DNA from 2 places in the Clostridium sp. SY8519 genome. Region 2 is predicted to be linked to the other one. Evidence: riboswitches for the same ligand, from Rfam matches in the RefSeq annotation. Region 2 holds a riboswitch; the other holds the start of a gene.
The links. Region 2 has a riboswitch for cobalamin ahead of cobT (nicotinate-nucleotide--dimethylbenzimidazole phosphoribosyltransferase). Riboswitches for the same ligand answer to the same signal wherever they lie in the genome.

Region 1: another riboswitch for cobalamin. It lies ahead of CXIVA_RS04195 (sirohydrochlorin cobaltochelatase); the one in region 2 lies ahead of cobT (nicotinate-nucleotide--dimethylbenzimidazole phosphoribosyltransferase).

The regions. Positions count from the first base shown of each region.
Region 1 is NC_015737.1:889,849-897,405, reverse strand. It holds gene hisS (histidine--tRNA ligase) at 1-366, shown strand, start outside; gene aspS (aspartate--tRNA ligase) at 380-2,197, shown strand; gene CXIVA_RS04225 (hypothetical protein) at 2,412-3,323, opposite strand; gene CXIVA_RS04215 (hypothetical protein) at 3,635-3,883, opposite strand; gene CXIVA_RS14085 (hypothetical protein) at 4,189-4,383, shown strand; gene CXIVA_RS04205 (FctA domain-containing protein) at 4,353-4,994, shown strand; cobalamin riboswitch at 5,163-5,384, shown strand; gene CXIVA_RS04195 (sirohydrochlorin cobaltochelatase) at 5,673-7,325, shown strand; gene CXIVA_RS04190 (hypothetical protein) at 7,401-7,557, shown strand, end outside.
Region 2 is NC_015737.1:1,326,358-1,333,914, reverse strand. It holds gene aroF (3-deoxy-7-phosphoheptulonate synthase) at 1-153, opposite strand, end outside; gene CXIVA_RS13390 (uroporphyrinogen decarboxylase family protein) at 309-1,310, opposite strand; gene CXIVA_RS06305 (sodium:solute symporter family protein) at 1,590-3,053, shown strand; gene CXIVA_RS14485 (hypothetical protein) at 3,068-3,199, shown strand; gene CXIVA_RS14105 (hypothetical protein) at 3,201-3,356, shown strand; gene CXIVA_RS06300 (LysR family transcriptional regulator) at 3,480-4,397, opposite strand; gene cobT (nicotinate-nucleotide--dimethylbenzimidazole phosphoribosyltransferase) at 4,504-5,559, opposite strand; cobalamin riboswitch at 5,913-6,098, opposite strand; gene CXIVA_RS06290 (DUF2284 domain-containing protein) at 6,216-6,746, opposite strand; gene CXIVA_RS06285 (ASKHA domain-containing protein) at 6,749-7,557, opposite strand, start outside.

The sequences.
Region 1 (7,557 bases), 440 kb from region 2:
ATCTTTGAAATCGCGATTCCCCAGTTCGGCGGCAGCTGCGGCGGCGGCGGACGTTATGACCGGATGGTAGGCAATTTCACCGGGCATGATGTGCCGGCCTGCGGATTTTCCATCGGATTTGAGCGGATTATCATGCTGCTTCTGGAGAATGATTTCCAGGTGCCGTCACAGGGGACGAAAAAGGCTTATCTGATTGAGAAAAATTATCCGGCGGAGCGTCTGACAGAGGTCATCGCCCAGGCACAGAAGGAGCGGGCGGCCGGCAATCAGGTGCTGATGGTGCATATGAATAAAAATAAAAAATTCCAGAAACAGCAGCTGAACGAGCAGGGCTATCAGGAAATCGTAGAATTTTTCAATGACTGACAGGAGGATGACCATGGCAGAATCCATGCGGGGATTGCACAGATCCCATAGATGTACAGAAGTATCCGAAGCCAATATCGGCGAAACAGTCACCGTGATGGGCTGGGTGCAGAAACGGAGAAATCTCGGCGCTTTGATTTTTGTGGATCTGAGAGACCGTTCCGGGCTTCTGCAGATTGTATTTGATGAAAACAGCGTAGGCGCAGAGGGCTTTCAGAAAGCCTATACCCTGCGCAATGAGTTTGTAATCGCGGTGGAAGGCCAGGTGCAGAAGCGTTCCGCCGCAGTGAATGAAAATCTGAAAACCGGCGGAATCGAAGTGATCGCAAAGACCCTGCGCATCCTGTCGGAGTCAGAGACACCGCCGTTTCCGATTGAAGAGAATCTCCAGACCAAGGATGAACTGCGCTTAAAATACCGTTACCTGGATCTGCGCCGGCCGGATATCCAGAGGAATCTGATGCTGCGCAGCAAGGTGACCTTTCTGATCCGCCAGTTTATGATGCAGGAAGGCTTCCTGGAGATTGAGACTCCCATGCTGACCAAGTCCACACCGGAAGGCGCCCGGGACTACCTGGTGCCGAGCCGTGTGCATCCGGGCAATTTCTATGCGCTGCCCCAGTCTCCCCAGCTGTTTAAGCAGCTGCTGATGTGCTCCGGGTATGACCGGTATCTGCAGATCACCAAGTGCTTCCGGGACGAGGATCTGCGGGCAGACCGGCAGCCGGAATTTACCCAGGTGGATATGGAGCTTTCCTTTGTCAATGAAGAAGACGTCATGGATGTGAACGAACGTCTGCTGCAGTATGTCTTCAAAGAGGCCATCGGCGTAGAGGTTCCGATTCCGTTCCCGCGGATGACCTGGCAGGAGGCTATGGACCGCTACGGTTCCGACAAGCCGGATACCCGTTTTGGCATGGAACTGACCGATGTCTCCGACGTGGTACGGGGCTGCGGATTCGGCGTGTTCACCGGCGCGCTGGAGGCCGGCGGCAGCGTACGCGGCATCGCGGTGCCCGGCAAGGGCGATCTGGGACGCAAGCAGATCGACAAGCTGGTGGAATTTGCCAAAGGCTACGGCGCCAAAGGACTGGCTTACATTCAGCTGAAGTCCGACGGCAGCGTGAAATCCTCTTTCTCCAAATTCATGACAGAAGAGGAAATGCAGCAGCTGATTCAGGCTATGAAGGGACAGGCCGGCGATCTTCTGCTGTTTGCCGCGGACCGGAATAAGATTGTATGGGAAGTGCTTGGAGCGCTGCGCCTGAAGATGGGGGAAGAACTGGGTCTGATGGATCCGGATCAGTACCATTTCCTCTGGGTGACGGAATTCCCGCTGCTGGAGTGGTCTGATGAGGAGAACCGCTACCTGGCAATGCACCATCCGTTTACCATGCCGATGGAAGAAGACTGGCCGAAAGTAGATACCGATCCGGGCAGCGTGCGGGCCGTGGCCTATGATATCGTATTAAACGGAACCGAACTGGGCGGCGGAAGCGTGCGTATCCATCAGAATGATATCCAGGAGAAAATGTTTGAGGTGCTGGGATTCACCAAAGAGCGGGCATGGGAGCAGTTCGGCTTCCTGTTAAACGCCTTCCGGTACGGAGTGCCGCCCCATGCAGGTTTGGCCTACGGACTGGACCGTATGGTGATGCATATGGTACACGCGGATTCCATCCGGGATGTCATCGCGTTCCCGAAGGTAAAAGACGCGTCTGATCTGATGTGTGAAGCGCCGAATGTAGTCGATGAAAAACAGCTGCAGGAGCTGGGGCTGGAAATCTGCCCGGATGTGGATCCGGCAGAGACAAAGCCGGAAGAAAACTGATTCGCTGCGAAGAAAGAGCCTGCAGAGATCTGTATGCATCGATCTGTAACAGCAAAAGTGGGATCTGTACAGAAAAAAAGATTTGTAATAGAAAAAAGGGATCTGTTTCTGCCCCAGATCCCCGGAAAGGAGCCATCCACAGAGGAAGGGCTCCTTTTCTTTTTCCTGTTTGAATGACGGATCTTCCGTTTTCCGGAGAATTTCCGGAAGCTTTTTACCGTGCGCCCTTCTGTTTCCTCGTTTTCCAGAGTACCAGTACGACGATAACGCCTGCCGCGCACAGGATACCGGCAGTTATTCCCGGGAGAAAAGCGGATCTGCCGGAAGCAGCATCTGTCCCGCCGCCGGACTGTTCCGAAGACACATTCCGGTAGTCGGCGTTCGCAAGAGTCTTGATTTTGCTGTAGCTGTAACCGGTGTTTGTCTTTGTGATCAGCTTTTGATCAACAGCATCCTTGATTGCATCATAGGATACCAGCGTTCCGGATAATGGAAAAAGCTTCGTGGCTTTCCCGTGTTCCACAGAGACTGCGAGGGCGCCGTGCAGCCCCGGGAGGGAATCGACAGCAATCAGATCGCCGTTTACGGAATCAGCGGCCTGTTTCACGGTTTCGGTGATCACAGGATCCGGATGGACCGTTACAGAAGTGCAGTACCAGGTGCCGATTTTATGCTGAAAGTCTTTGATTTCCTTGTCTGTCAGGTTTTCTTTCTCGCTGTCTGTCAGTGGCTTTCCCTTCTCCAGACATACTTCCAGGCTGGTTTTCCCGGAATGTAAGATCACTTCATAAATATAATGATTCTCAGCGTCAGAAGCTTTCAGCAGCTGCTGCAGACTGCCTGCGGAATCATCCTTCAGGGAAAAAACGTCCGTATTTGTGTATACTTTTACAAATTCATCCAGGCTCAGTTTCTTCACCGGGCTGGCGGAAGCGTCTTCCGCTTCCAATATGGCATTGGCATCCGATAAAATAGCTTTTTCAGCGGACAGGATCCCTTCCCGATCTTCCTTTGACATGGTAAAACAGGTTTTTTCCTGCCGGGTTTCCGCGGCAAACGCCGGGATGCAGCAGGCTGCCGTGAGAATCAGACAGAGCGTGACGGCAAACAGGTTCTTTTTCTTCATTTTTACCACCGCCTTTACTTTGAAAAACGACAAGTACCGGTGCGTGTTCCATTCGTTTTGTGTACAAAGGAGTATATTTATACAATTATTATATAAAAAAATAGTTGTTTGTCATCTGCGAAAATGCATATCTTTTGTTTGCGTATGATGCATTTTCTCGATAACATTCAGAAAAAACAGGAACGAGAAAAAGAAAGGGCACAGCCGAGGAGATACCCGGCTGTGCCCTTTCTTCCGAAATGGGAAATCCTTTGCGCGGATCCGTGGATCCGGCATCGGCGTTCCGTTTGCCTGCTGCATCGGTTCCGCGCTTACGCGAGACTGCTGCGTCCGGACAGGTGATGCTGATGCTCCGGTGTCGGTCTGTGGAAAGTTCCGGTCAGTGTGTCGACAGCGACCCTGGCCAGTACGGCTGCGATCAGGAGGCAGACAGCTACCAGTACATTAAAGCCCGGATTTGCCAGTGTCAGATCAAAGCTGAAACGGAAGATCAGCGGAAACAGTGCTGCGACTGCAGCGAGAATTAATTCAACGATACCTTGTGTTCTTGTGTTTTTCATAGTAAAAACCCCTTTCTCTGAAATTGTTTATTTTCAGGAAATAACAAATAAGATGAAACCTGTATTTGTGAATTTCTTTTTGTTGACTCTATTATAGGCGGATGTCCGGAAATGTCTAACATGGAATTGTTTGCGGTTGAAAACAAAAAGTAATGACAATAAGAAGTAGCATACTTTTTGTTTGACTAATTCAAAAAAGTTTGATTCTATGTTATATTATGATAAAAATGGCAAAGTGTGCAGGATCCAAAAGGGGATGATGAAGTGAATCACATACGAAGAAACAGGGGAAAACACTTCCGGTTATGGCAGAAAGGGAAGGCCGCCGGAATGCTGAGCATCTGCTGCGCCATGCTTCTTCTGGTACTGGCGGTTGCTGTGCCGTCGGCAGATGCCGCGGCTTCGTCGGAGCCGTCCGGACAAAGTGTGACAGCGGAAAAGCACAGAAAGACGGATGCAATGCCCTGGAATGGAAACCGACGGATACAACCGGTATCTGATGGAAAACTTCGGTTCCGATACTTCTGGGGGAACAAAGATTGCGGCTTACGCGCTGCATTCGGTGACCACACATCAGGATGCCAGGGACATCACGGTTTCGGAGGCGCATTATACGCTGACCAATACGCTGACAGAAACGACAGCCGCCGAAATTCGCGCCAGGAAGGTCCTGCTGGGCGGTACGCTGACAGACGGAGCATTTACCTTCCAGGCGGTTCCGGTGGATCGGAACGGCGATATGCTGAGCGGAGCGTCGGCGGTATCTGCAAAAAATGACGCAGACGGAAAAATTTCCTTTGCCATTCCGAAACTGTCGCCGGGAACCTATTATTATAAACTGACGGAGCAGCAGGGAAAAGAAGAGCATATTGCATATGACAAATCCGTCTATTATGTGAAAATTGAGATTTCCTCTGACCTGCAAAGTACGATTACTTATTATGACAGCAGCTGGAAAAAGCTGGATGGAGCAATGACCTTTTACAATACAACGGCTTATGTGCTGCCGGAAGCCGGCGGACCCGGAACCAGAGCATGGATGCTGGGCAGGATCGCCTTGATTCTGGCTGCGGCGCTGCTGGGAGCAGGTATTATTAAGAAAAGAAGCTGAGAAGTGAAAATGAGTTCTATGCTGCTCTGTTTGATACAGCAGGAAAAAAGAAACAGATAAAGATATAGGAATCGCACTATGCAGAATCGGCATACGAAAGCGGAAGAAAAAGCCGCCGCATTTGTTGACTCTGCATGGTGCAGATGATAATATTTTATTATACGAATCAAAACTTAATGTCCGACCAGTGCCGCTGCTCTAAGGGCGGCGGATAATAGGGAACCGGGTGAGAATCCCGGACGGTCCGACCACTGTAAACAGGGAGCACACCTGAGGGATCCCATTGAAGGAAGTCTGTCACATGACATGTCTGTGGCTTGTTTCTTTGAGAAGGGTCAGGTGCGCAGAGATCTGTAAGCCAGGAAACCTGCTGGATGGAAAAGAACATGGCGTATTTTCGGAAAAGTGTGCCATAAGTTTGCCGTCAGCGGTGTCTGATCGGCAGACGTTTTCTGCACACCTGAATTCCAGCCGGAAGGAGGGTGTTTTTATGTTATAAGAGCCTTTGCTGAAGCTCTTTTATAACATAGGATCAGGCGGACTTGGGCCGTCCAGCGGCGGAGCCTGTCTGCGCAGGTTTCGTGTCAGCCGGGGGTTAGGGACGGATACCAGACCGGCCGGGGGTTGGTTTTGATGGATAACTGCAGGTATTGCATCAGGGAAAATGGAGGAGAGATCATGAAGTTCAAAAAAGCGCTTACTGTAATTCTGGCAGCATCGGTGATGGCTACATCTTTTGGGGTGCCGGCGATGGCAGCGGGGCAACCCGTAATCGATAAGGAGCAGAAGACAGAGATTACAGCGGCGAATGTGAAGAAAATTACCGGAAAGATTGCGGCTATGACGGAGCAGGACGGAAAAAAATATATTAATGAGAACAACTGCCCGATGCTGGTAGCCGGCTTGATCGGGGAGATCTATATTCATCCGAAAAAAACACCGGCGGAACAGAAGGCCCAGCAGGTCATTACAGAGAAAATGGCTAAATTGGCCAAATATGCCTACAATCAGCTTTCCGAAGAAGAAAAAGCTGCTGTACCGGAGATACCGGAAGGTTATGAATATCCGGGCGCAGGCGGAGCAGATTACTTTGTAAGCACCGGGGACGCGTCGAAAGACAACCCGTTAAATACAGCGCCGACCAAGGACAAGGAGATCATTGTAGCAAGTTTCGGCACCAGCTATACGGACAGCCGGATCAAGACCATCGGCGGAATTGAGAAGGCCATCACCAAAGCGTATCCGAAGTATGATGTCAGACGGGCATTTACTTCTCAGGTAATTATCAACCACATCCTGGCAAGAGATGAGGAACACATCAATACGATTCGGGAGTCCCTGGAGCAGGCAAAGAAAGCCGGGGTAAAAGAAGTGATTATTCAGCCGACGACTCTGATGAGCGGTACCGAGTATGATCTTCTGGTGAATGACGTGAAGGACAATAAAGGATCCATGACAGTGACGATTGCCAAACCGCTGCTGAATACAGACGCGGACCGAAAGGCAGTGGCACAGAATATAGCTTCTGCAGCGGCAAAGTCGGCAGGTTTTCAGTCTGTCAGCGATGCAAAAGATACGGCCTTTGTCTTTATGGGGCACGGCACCAGCCACGAGGCGAAAGCCACTTACACAGTAATGCAGCAGGTATATGATTCCCTGGGATACAAAAACGTGTTTGTAGGAACGGTAGAAGGAGAGCCGGAATCCACGTCTCTGGAAAACACAATCAAAAAAGTACAGGACGACAAGAAGTATAAAAATGTGGTGCTTCGCCCGCTGATGGTGGTAGCCGGCGACCATGCCAATAATGATATGGCTGGGGATGATGAGGATTCCTGGAAGACCGGATTTATAAATAAAGGATTTGCCGTGATGCCGCAGATCAACGGACTGGGAGAAATTTCGGAAGTTCAGCAGATCTATGTGTCACACGTGAAAGACGCCATCGAAAAAGCAGCCGCAGCAAAGAAAGCGGAAGAGGCAAAGAAGGCAGCCGCAGCAAAGAAAGCAGCCGCAGCAAAGAAAAAAGCAGCGGAAAAGAAGGCAGCCCGTGCGTTCAAGGCCAGAAAAGTCGGCGGTCTGAAAGTAAAGGGAAAGAAAAAAGCGGTAAAAGTAACCTTTAAAAAAGTGAAGGGCGCCAAGAGTTATACGGTTGCTTATAAAGTCGGCAAAGCAAAGAAATGGAAATATAAAACCATCAAGAGCACGAAGCTGACGCTGAAAGCAAAATCCAGGAAAAAAGTAAAAGTAACCGTAAAGGCAAACACGAAAATCGGCGGAAAGAAATACAGCACCAAATATGCGAAGTCGAAATCGGCAAAAACACGGTAATTGCGCGTAAAGAATGCTGCATGCACCGGTGGGAGAAAGATAGAACAACAGCCCATTGAGGAAAGGACGAATCAGATGAAAAAGAAAAAAATAATGACAGTACTTATGACAGCTGCCTTGGTTGCAGCTACAGCGGCAACACCGGCTCTGGCGGCAGGCAGCGCGTCCGCGTCCGCCCGGAGTGCCGGGAGTGTGCATACAGCAGCAGCTCCGGTAAAATATGTGGACGGGG
Region 2 (7,557 bases):
GTCCAGGTCTACGGAGGCCGTATTGCCGATCAGGCATACGCTGGTCCGTTCGGTTCCCGGACGGATAAAAGGCTCAAACCCTTTTTCTTTAAACTCCCGCGCAAAGGCTTCCACTGCCTGCCGGGACGCATCTTTTTTCATGACAAATATCATTGCTTCTGTTTCCTCCCTTTTGCCGATACACTTGGAATTACCCAGTATTTTACTATGTTCCCCGGAAAATGTAAAACTTCAAGAAAAATAAAACCCGCGGCACCGGGGAGCCTTCCATTCGCTCCCCGGTACCGCGGGTAATCTGCTGCAGTCTCTTACTGCCGGCAGTTTTCCGGATCTTTGTATACGGTTTTTCCGCATTTTAAGATTTCGTCAATCATCACTTCCGTCGTCCATCCGCCAAAGGGAAGGAACATGGGGAAATAACAGTAGCCTTTCGCGTTTTTGTAGAATTCTTCCCGGACCTGGCTGCGGACATCGTCTTCCGTCAGTCCGTGGCCGCTCAGATTCTCTGCCACATATTTCTGATAATCCGGCGTTACATGCATGCCGAGCCGATAGCCGGTGGCTTCCTTCAGCTTCGGAATGTCATTAATCTCCATGCCCTGCCATGCGTCAATGCCGATTTCCGGGAATTCCGGAACCACGCGCTCGATTTTTCCGCAGGAATGCATGTCAAACAGCACACCCAGCTCATGGCAGCGGTCCACTGCCCGTTTGATCTGCGGTTTGATCAGACGCCGCCAGAGATCCGGATCAAAGAACATATCTTTCTGGGTGCCCCAGTCATCGTGGAACATCAGGATGTCCGGCTTGTAGTACTCGATGACTTTCTCCATCAGGCGGATCTTCCAGTCCATAAACGCGTCAAAGAAGGCCGCCACTTCCTCTTCGTCGGTAATCAGCGCGCAGAGGGCATTTTCAAATCCCATCAGCATATGCAGCCGTTCAAAGGGGCCGTTGACAAACATGATTTCAAAGGCTTTGTTTTCCCGGTCAATCTCGCTGATATGGTCGATTTCCTCTACTTTGCTCCAGTCCCAGGCATCCAGGTCCGGGAACTGCACCACTTCCCGCCAGTCACAGATGTCTTCCAGCACAGGATCCTCCGTATGATCCGGCGCAATGGCATCCACGCCGGGTTCATATTTCCATTTTACGCCAAACCAGTCGGTTCCCCCTTTCGTATGGTCCGGACGCTCTTTGTACGCTTCCGGATTGAATAATACGAAGAGTCCTTCATCGGTAGGCAGTTCATCCACCGGTTCATTTCTGAAAAAGGCCAGTGCCCGTTCTTTTGGTGTCATTTCTTTCATGTGACTCACTCCGTTTCTTGTTCACTTATTTTTCGCGGGATATGCGGTTTTAAATCTCTCTAAGCTGATTATATCGGCTTTTTTCCTGTCTGTGAATAAAGACTTGCGATACCCGTATGCAGATTTGTTATTTGGCATATGCCTTTTTTCTGTCATACAATAATTCTAAAGATTTTATAAAGTTGTTCGAACCACAGAAAAAAATCATGTTTTCAGACACTTGTCCAACGGAAGCTGAATCTTCTGGTTCAGCGGGCAAAACAGAAGGGAGCTGTTTTTATGAAAGCTGGTATTCTTGTTGCGGTGCTTCTCTATGAAGTGATCTCCATCGTAGGGATCGGCGCCGCCGTAGCACGTCACAACAAAAAGCACGGAGCCGGAGAAGGTGGTTTTGCCTTTGCCGGCGGCGGACTGCCCGCCTCTCTGGTGGGTATCACCCTGGCGCTGACTCTCCTGGGATCCGCCCACAACTGGGGCACCTGTCAGAACGCTGCGGGCATGGGTGTAATCGCTGCCTGGTTCGGCATCGCCTGCGCAGTGATGATGGTAGTCATTACGCAGATCACCGGACCCTGGATGCGCAGAACCGGAGCAAAAACAGCAGGTGAATTTCTCGGCAAGATCTTCGGTTTTACTTCCGGCCACTTAATTTCCTGCATGAACGCAGCCATCATTATCGGCATGTGCTGCCTGGAGCTTGAAACCATCGCTGTCACTTTTCAGCTGATGACCGGCTGGTCCTTCACCGTCTGTGCCATTATTGGAGGCATTATCGCCGTACTTTACGTACTCCTGGCCGGTATGAAAGAGATCGCCTGGCTGAACTTAATCAACGCCATTTTAATGTATGTAGCCTTAATCGTCGTGTTTATCGCCCTGTGCTTCCGTCTGCCCGGCGGGTGGGATGCCGTGGAGTCCACCATGAAGGCTTCCCCGGACACCTCCTGGATGACCAGCCTCTTTGGCAATCCGGCCCTGATCGTCGGTTTCGCGATTCCTACCGCTCTGGGCGCCTCTCTGTTCCACGGTGTGGCACAGACCGGATACCAGCCGGTAGCTACCGCCCGAAACAATAAAGAAGTCAAAAAATCCCTCTGGTTTGCGGGTCCTATCAACGGATGCTTCTGTGTGCTGCCCGCGCTGATCGGTGTCGCTGCCTTCTCCATCGCAGCCTTCCGTTCCGCAGGCGATATGATGATGACACCGGCCATGCTGGCCGCACTGCTGCCGAAACCGGTACTGGCGCTTCTGCTGGCTGGCTTCCTGGGCGTGGACCTGTCTTCCTTTGCAGTAATGTCCCTGGCGCCTGCCACCATTATTTCCCATGACATCTATACCCTGAAAAATCCAAAGGCTACCGAAGCGCAGAAAACCCGTCTGACCCGCATCATTATTGTGATCATCGGTGTGGTATCGGTGCTGATCTGCAACTTCCAGCCTGCAGTGGTCAATATGGTAAACTGGAGTTTCGCTTTTGGTATTCCGGTATTCGTCATGACCATCATCGGTCTGTGGTGGAAACGCTCGCAGAAAGCCTCCATCATTACCTTCATCATCACCTGGATTGTAGTGTGCATCTGGTCTACCTTCGGCCTGCAGGATCATCTGGGATGGGCGAACTTCCACGTATCCTACATGTCCCTGATTTTCTCAGTGATTGTCGGGATTATCTCCACGGCAGCCTGTGAAGGCAGACCCGGACTGTTTGTCAAAGCAAAAAACGCCGGCCCTGCAGCCGATTAAAGGAGGTATGTCTTATGCATATGTGTATTACAGCAATTATAGAAGTGGTCGTTCTGGTATTTGCCATTACCGCCGTGGGATTTGCTATCGGCAAATTAAACAAATTCGGAGACTCCGATGCCATTATCAGAGAGGAGGAGCGCTGATATGTCTACCACACAGATCTGGATGCTGTGCATTATTCTTGCCATGGTATTCTTTATGATTCTTACCTTTTCCTTCCATAAAGCCGGCCAAAAGGCCGCGGAAAAAGAAACAGCAGAAGGCTCCGGAAACGATACACAGAACCCTTCCGGAACCTGACCGTCTCCGGCTGAAACCATGTCGGAAATAACAGTACTGCATTGCAGCTTACAAAGCCCCCGGCGTCAGCAAAAACTGCCAAACGCCGGGGGCTTCCCTGTCTGTATCCCAAACTGAATGTTTTTATTCCTCAATTCCGTGGATCTCCTCATCCTCCAGTCCCAGAACTTCGTTCATCTTCTGAAGAAAGACCGCGATTAAGGGATTGTAATTGTGCTGGTTCCAGCACAGAACCAGGGACGGATCCCAGTTGCTGTCCATTTCATAAAATTTCACTTCCCGGTTGTTTTTCAGTTCGCAGCGGGAATCCAGAATCGTTACGCCGATTCCTGCCTCGATCCAGAGGATCTGCTCCTCCAGGGAAGTGGCATAAACGGCCTGGGGCACAAACCCATGCCTCTTGCACAGATCAAAAATCAGTCCGGAAGACTCCGGATTGTCCTCCGGGGAAATCATGACGAATTTCTCATCTTTCAGATCCTCCAGAACCAGATCTTCCCGGGCTGCCAGCGGATGATAGCGGCTGAGCACAATATGGTCTCTGGAATGATCCACATACTGATAGACGATGCTTTTTTTCCGTTCGATTTCAAACTGCAGCGTAAATACCAGGTCCAGGTCCCCGGCATACAGCCCGTCCAGAAGCGAAGAAAATGACCCCTGGGTAAACCAAAGATCCACATTCGGATGATTTTTCTGAAAATCATGATAGATCAGGGGCATAAAATCCGCGATATTCGTCTGTGAAAGCACACCGATTTTCAGCCGGCCGCTGAGTCCGGCCTGAATCTTTTCCGCCCGGGCCACCTGACCGGTATAGGACTCATAGATTGACGAAAATCCCTCAAACAGTGATATTCCCGCCGGAGTCAGATGAATTCCGCTTCCGGTGCGGACAAAAAGCTGGATATTCAGCTCTTCCTCCATATTACGGATATGGCGGCTCAGCGCCGGCTGGGTAATAAACAGCTGTTCCGCCGCTTTTGTAAAACTGAGGCACTTCGCCACAGCGATAAAATATTTGATCTGTGCAATCGTCATGTCTGCTGTCCCTGTCTGCCCGAGGGTTCCTCCTTTACCTGTGTTCACTCATTACAAATATTGTACCATTGGAGAAATTTTCAGGTCATACCAGATATGCATAGGGTTATTCCAGTTCTTCATACGCTTCCACACGAATCTGCTCAAAGGTGCTCATTGTATGATACACTGCCGCCGACAGATCCAGCAGCGGGAACAGGGCCACCGCGCCGGTTCCCTCTCCCAGATGCATCCGGCCGTGGATCATGGGATCCCGGCCCAGAGCCTCCATTACCATCCGGGTCGCCGGCTCTTCCGACAGATGGGAGACCAGTATGGCATCCGCGCAGGCCGGCGCCAGGCGGATGGCACAGAGTGCCGCCACGGCAGAAATGAACCCGTCTGCCACCACCGGGATTCCCCAGGCCGCGCCTCCCAGACAGACGCCGGTAAGTCCGGCGATATCAAAACCGCCCACCTTCGCCAGCACATCCACCGGATCCCGGGGATCGGGACTGTTTTTCCGAATCCCCTGGCGGATGGCGGCCACTTTGCGGCGCAGTCCTTCTGTGGTCAGGCCGGCGCCTCTGCCGGTCACCTGCTCCGGGTCCACATCCAGAAGCACGCTGGTCACCGCGCTGCTGGTGGTGGTGTTGCCGATGCCCATCTCGCCGGTGGCCAGAATCTCATAGCCCTGTTCCTTCAGTTCCCTTACTTTGGCAATGCCCACTTCGATGGCAGCCACGGCCTCTTCCCGGCTCATGGCCGGTCCTTTGGTGAAATTGGCTGTTCCATAGGCAATCTTATGTTTTTCCACACGGGGCGTATCCACGGCCATGCCGATATCAATGGGGAAAATATCCGTTCCGCTCTCCCGGCACATAATTGCCGCGCAGGAGTTCGCGTCCAGAAAATTTTCCGCCACGATGGCGGTTACTTCCTGTCCGGTCTGGGTGACGCCTTCCTCCACGACGCCGTTATCGGCACACATGATCACCAGCCCCTTTTTCCGGATGCTTATCCGCGGATCCCTCTGAATCCCCGCGATCTGCACCAGCAGATCCTCCATTTTCCCCAGGCTGTGCAGCGGCTTGGCTATGCCGTCCCAGCGGCTCTGGCATTCCCGGGCTGCCGCCCGGTCCGCGGGCCGGATCGCCCGGATGGTTTCTTCCAGCTGTCCCATACGATCTTCTCCTTAAAAAAACAGACCGGTGTGTGGACGCACACCGGTCAGCATGAGGGTTGTCAGGTGAAACCGCATCTGTATGTTATGGACAAAGTAACAGCGATTTCGCGCAACATAAGTAAATGCAGCGGCTGTAACGGCTGATCCTTCCGCCGGGGTGGACAGCCCCGCCGGACGTTCTGTCTGCCGCAGCCCTGTGCTCCGGAGTCTGCTCCGGTTCCCATCAGCTGCCGCGGGCAAGAAAAAAGCCCTTACCGCATAATACTACGAGTAAAGGCGTACGTGCTTCCGCATCTGTCATACACAGCCAATTACTCGTGGCTTCGAATCACGGGATAAACCCTCTGTGATCCGTCGTGTCTGCCTCAGGCAGGTCTCCTGACTCGCAGATCTGCGCTCCGCCTCCTTCCCGGTCTCCCAGTGGCTCCGGCTTCGCTCCCTGCTTACAGTGACGAGTTCGTACAGGATTCGCACCTGTTTCCCTTTTCACCGGTCTATGCGCTGCATATCCCGGCACCTGAGTGATATTCACTTCTTTTCCAGTATAGCTGAATTCCCCCGAAAAGTCCAGGGATTCCCGAACTTTTCGAAGGAGGGTATTCGGATGTATCCGAAAAGTATCCGACACTTATTTTTTGTATGCCTGCCGCAGCTTAAAAAAGCACACAGCTGGTATAGGTGATCGTCCCCGGCCCGTAATAATAGGGCGTATCCGCCGATTCACAGACTTCTGACACCACCAGCCCATAGGCTTCCATGGAAGTGATCATCCGGTCCGGAAAACGGCAGGGCGCATCCGGATAGGTACAGGTCTTGCAGATGCAGCAGGCGCCGGAAGACATCGGCAGATATCGCTCCTCCGCATCCAGTGCCTCCACGAAGGCCGCCAGCCGGGATTTCTGCTCTTCCTCGGTGCCCATCATGGTCTCCACGTCAAAGTCATCTTCCATGGCGCCGGTGGACTGCAGCAGAATGCCCCAGTCGTATCCCGATGCCTTTGCCCGGCTCTCCTCCAGGGTGCCGCAGGCCGGCGGGCAGCTCCAGCAGTTATCATATTTGTGACATTTGTCCGCGGCACACATGTCTCTGACTTCCTGTAAAAATCTCAGATCCGATGCCTGAAAAAATCCCCAGTGGGAAAATCCGCATTTTTCCGCGAGTTCCGCTGCCTGTTCTTTCGTCATCCTTACTCCTCCTCCCGGCATTCCGGGTCAAAAAACATATATTCCATATACAGATCGCCGAAATACGGGCTTTCGCTCAGCGCCACTTCCTTCGCTCCGGAAGCGGTCCGGGCAAAGCGCTCCCGCAGACTGTCATCCTCTGCCAGCATGACGGCGCCGGCCAGGGAACTGTTGCCCACCGCCGTGGTCCGATCCAGCAGCTCCTTCGGCAGCATGCCGATGCCGGCCGCTTTCCGCAGATTGATCTTCTGGCCGAATCCCCCGGCCAGATACAGTCTGCCGATCCGGTCATAGCTGATATCCCAGGTTCTGACCAGCGTCTCAATGCCCGCGCGGATGGCGGATTTGGCCAGCTGCACTTCCCGGATATCCTTCGCCGTCAGCACAATTCCTTCCGCCAGGGGAAATCCCTGTTCTTCATACGCGTCATCCAGGAGTCCCGTTTCGTCCACGATTTCCTCTTTCAGAAGCTCGTATACCGTCTCCAGGACTCCGGTTCCGCACAGTCCCACCGGCGGCCGGTCTCCAATGGTCCGGATGGAAGTTTTTCCATCCCGGATCTCCACTGCGCTGACAGCTCCCGGGATCCCGGCTACGCCGCACTGGATGTTTCCGCCCTCAAAAGCCGGGCCGGCGGCCGTGGAAGCCACCAGGATCTGATCCCGGTTGCCGATGGCCATTTCCCCGTTGGTGCCCAGATCTACCAGTATACAGATTTCCTCGCTCTGATCCATGCCGCAGGCCACAATTCCGCTGACAATATCCGCGCCCACATAGGTACTGATGCCCGGCATAATCAGAAGGTTTCCCT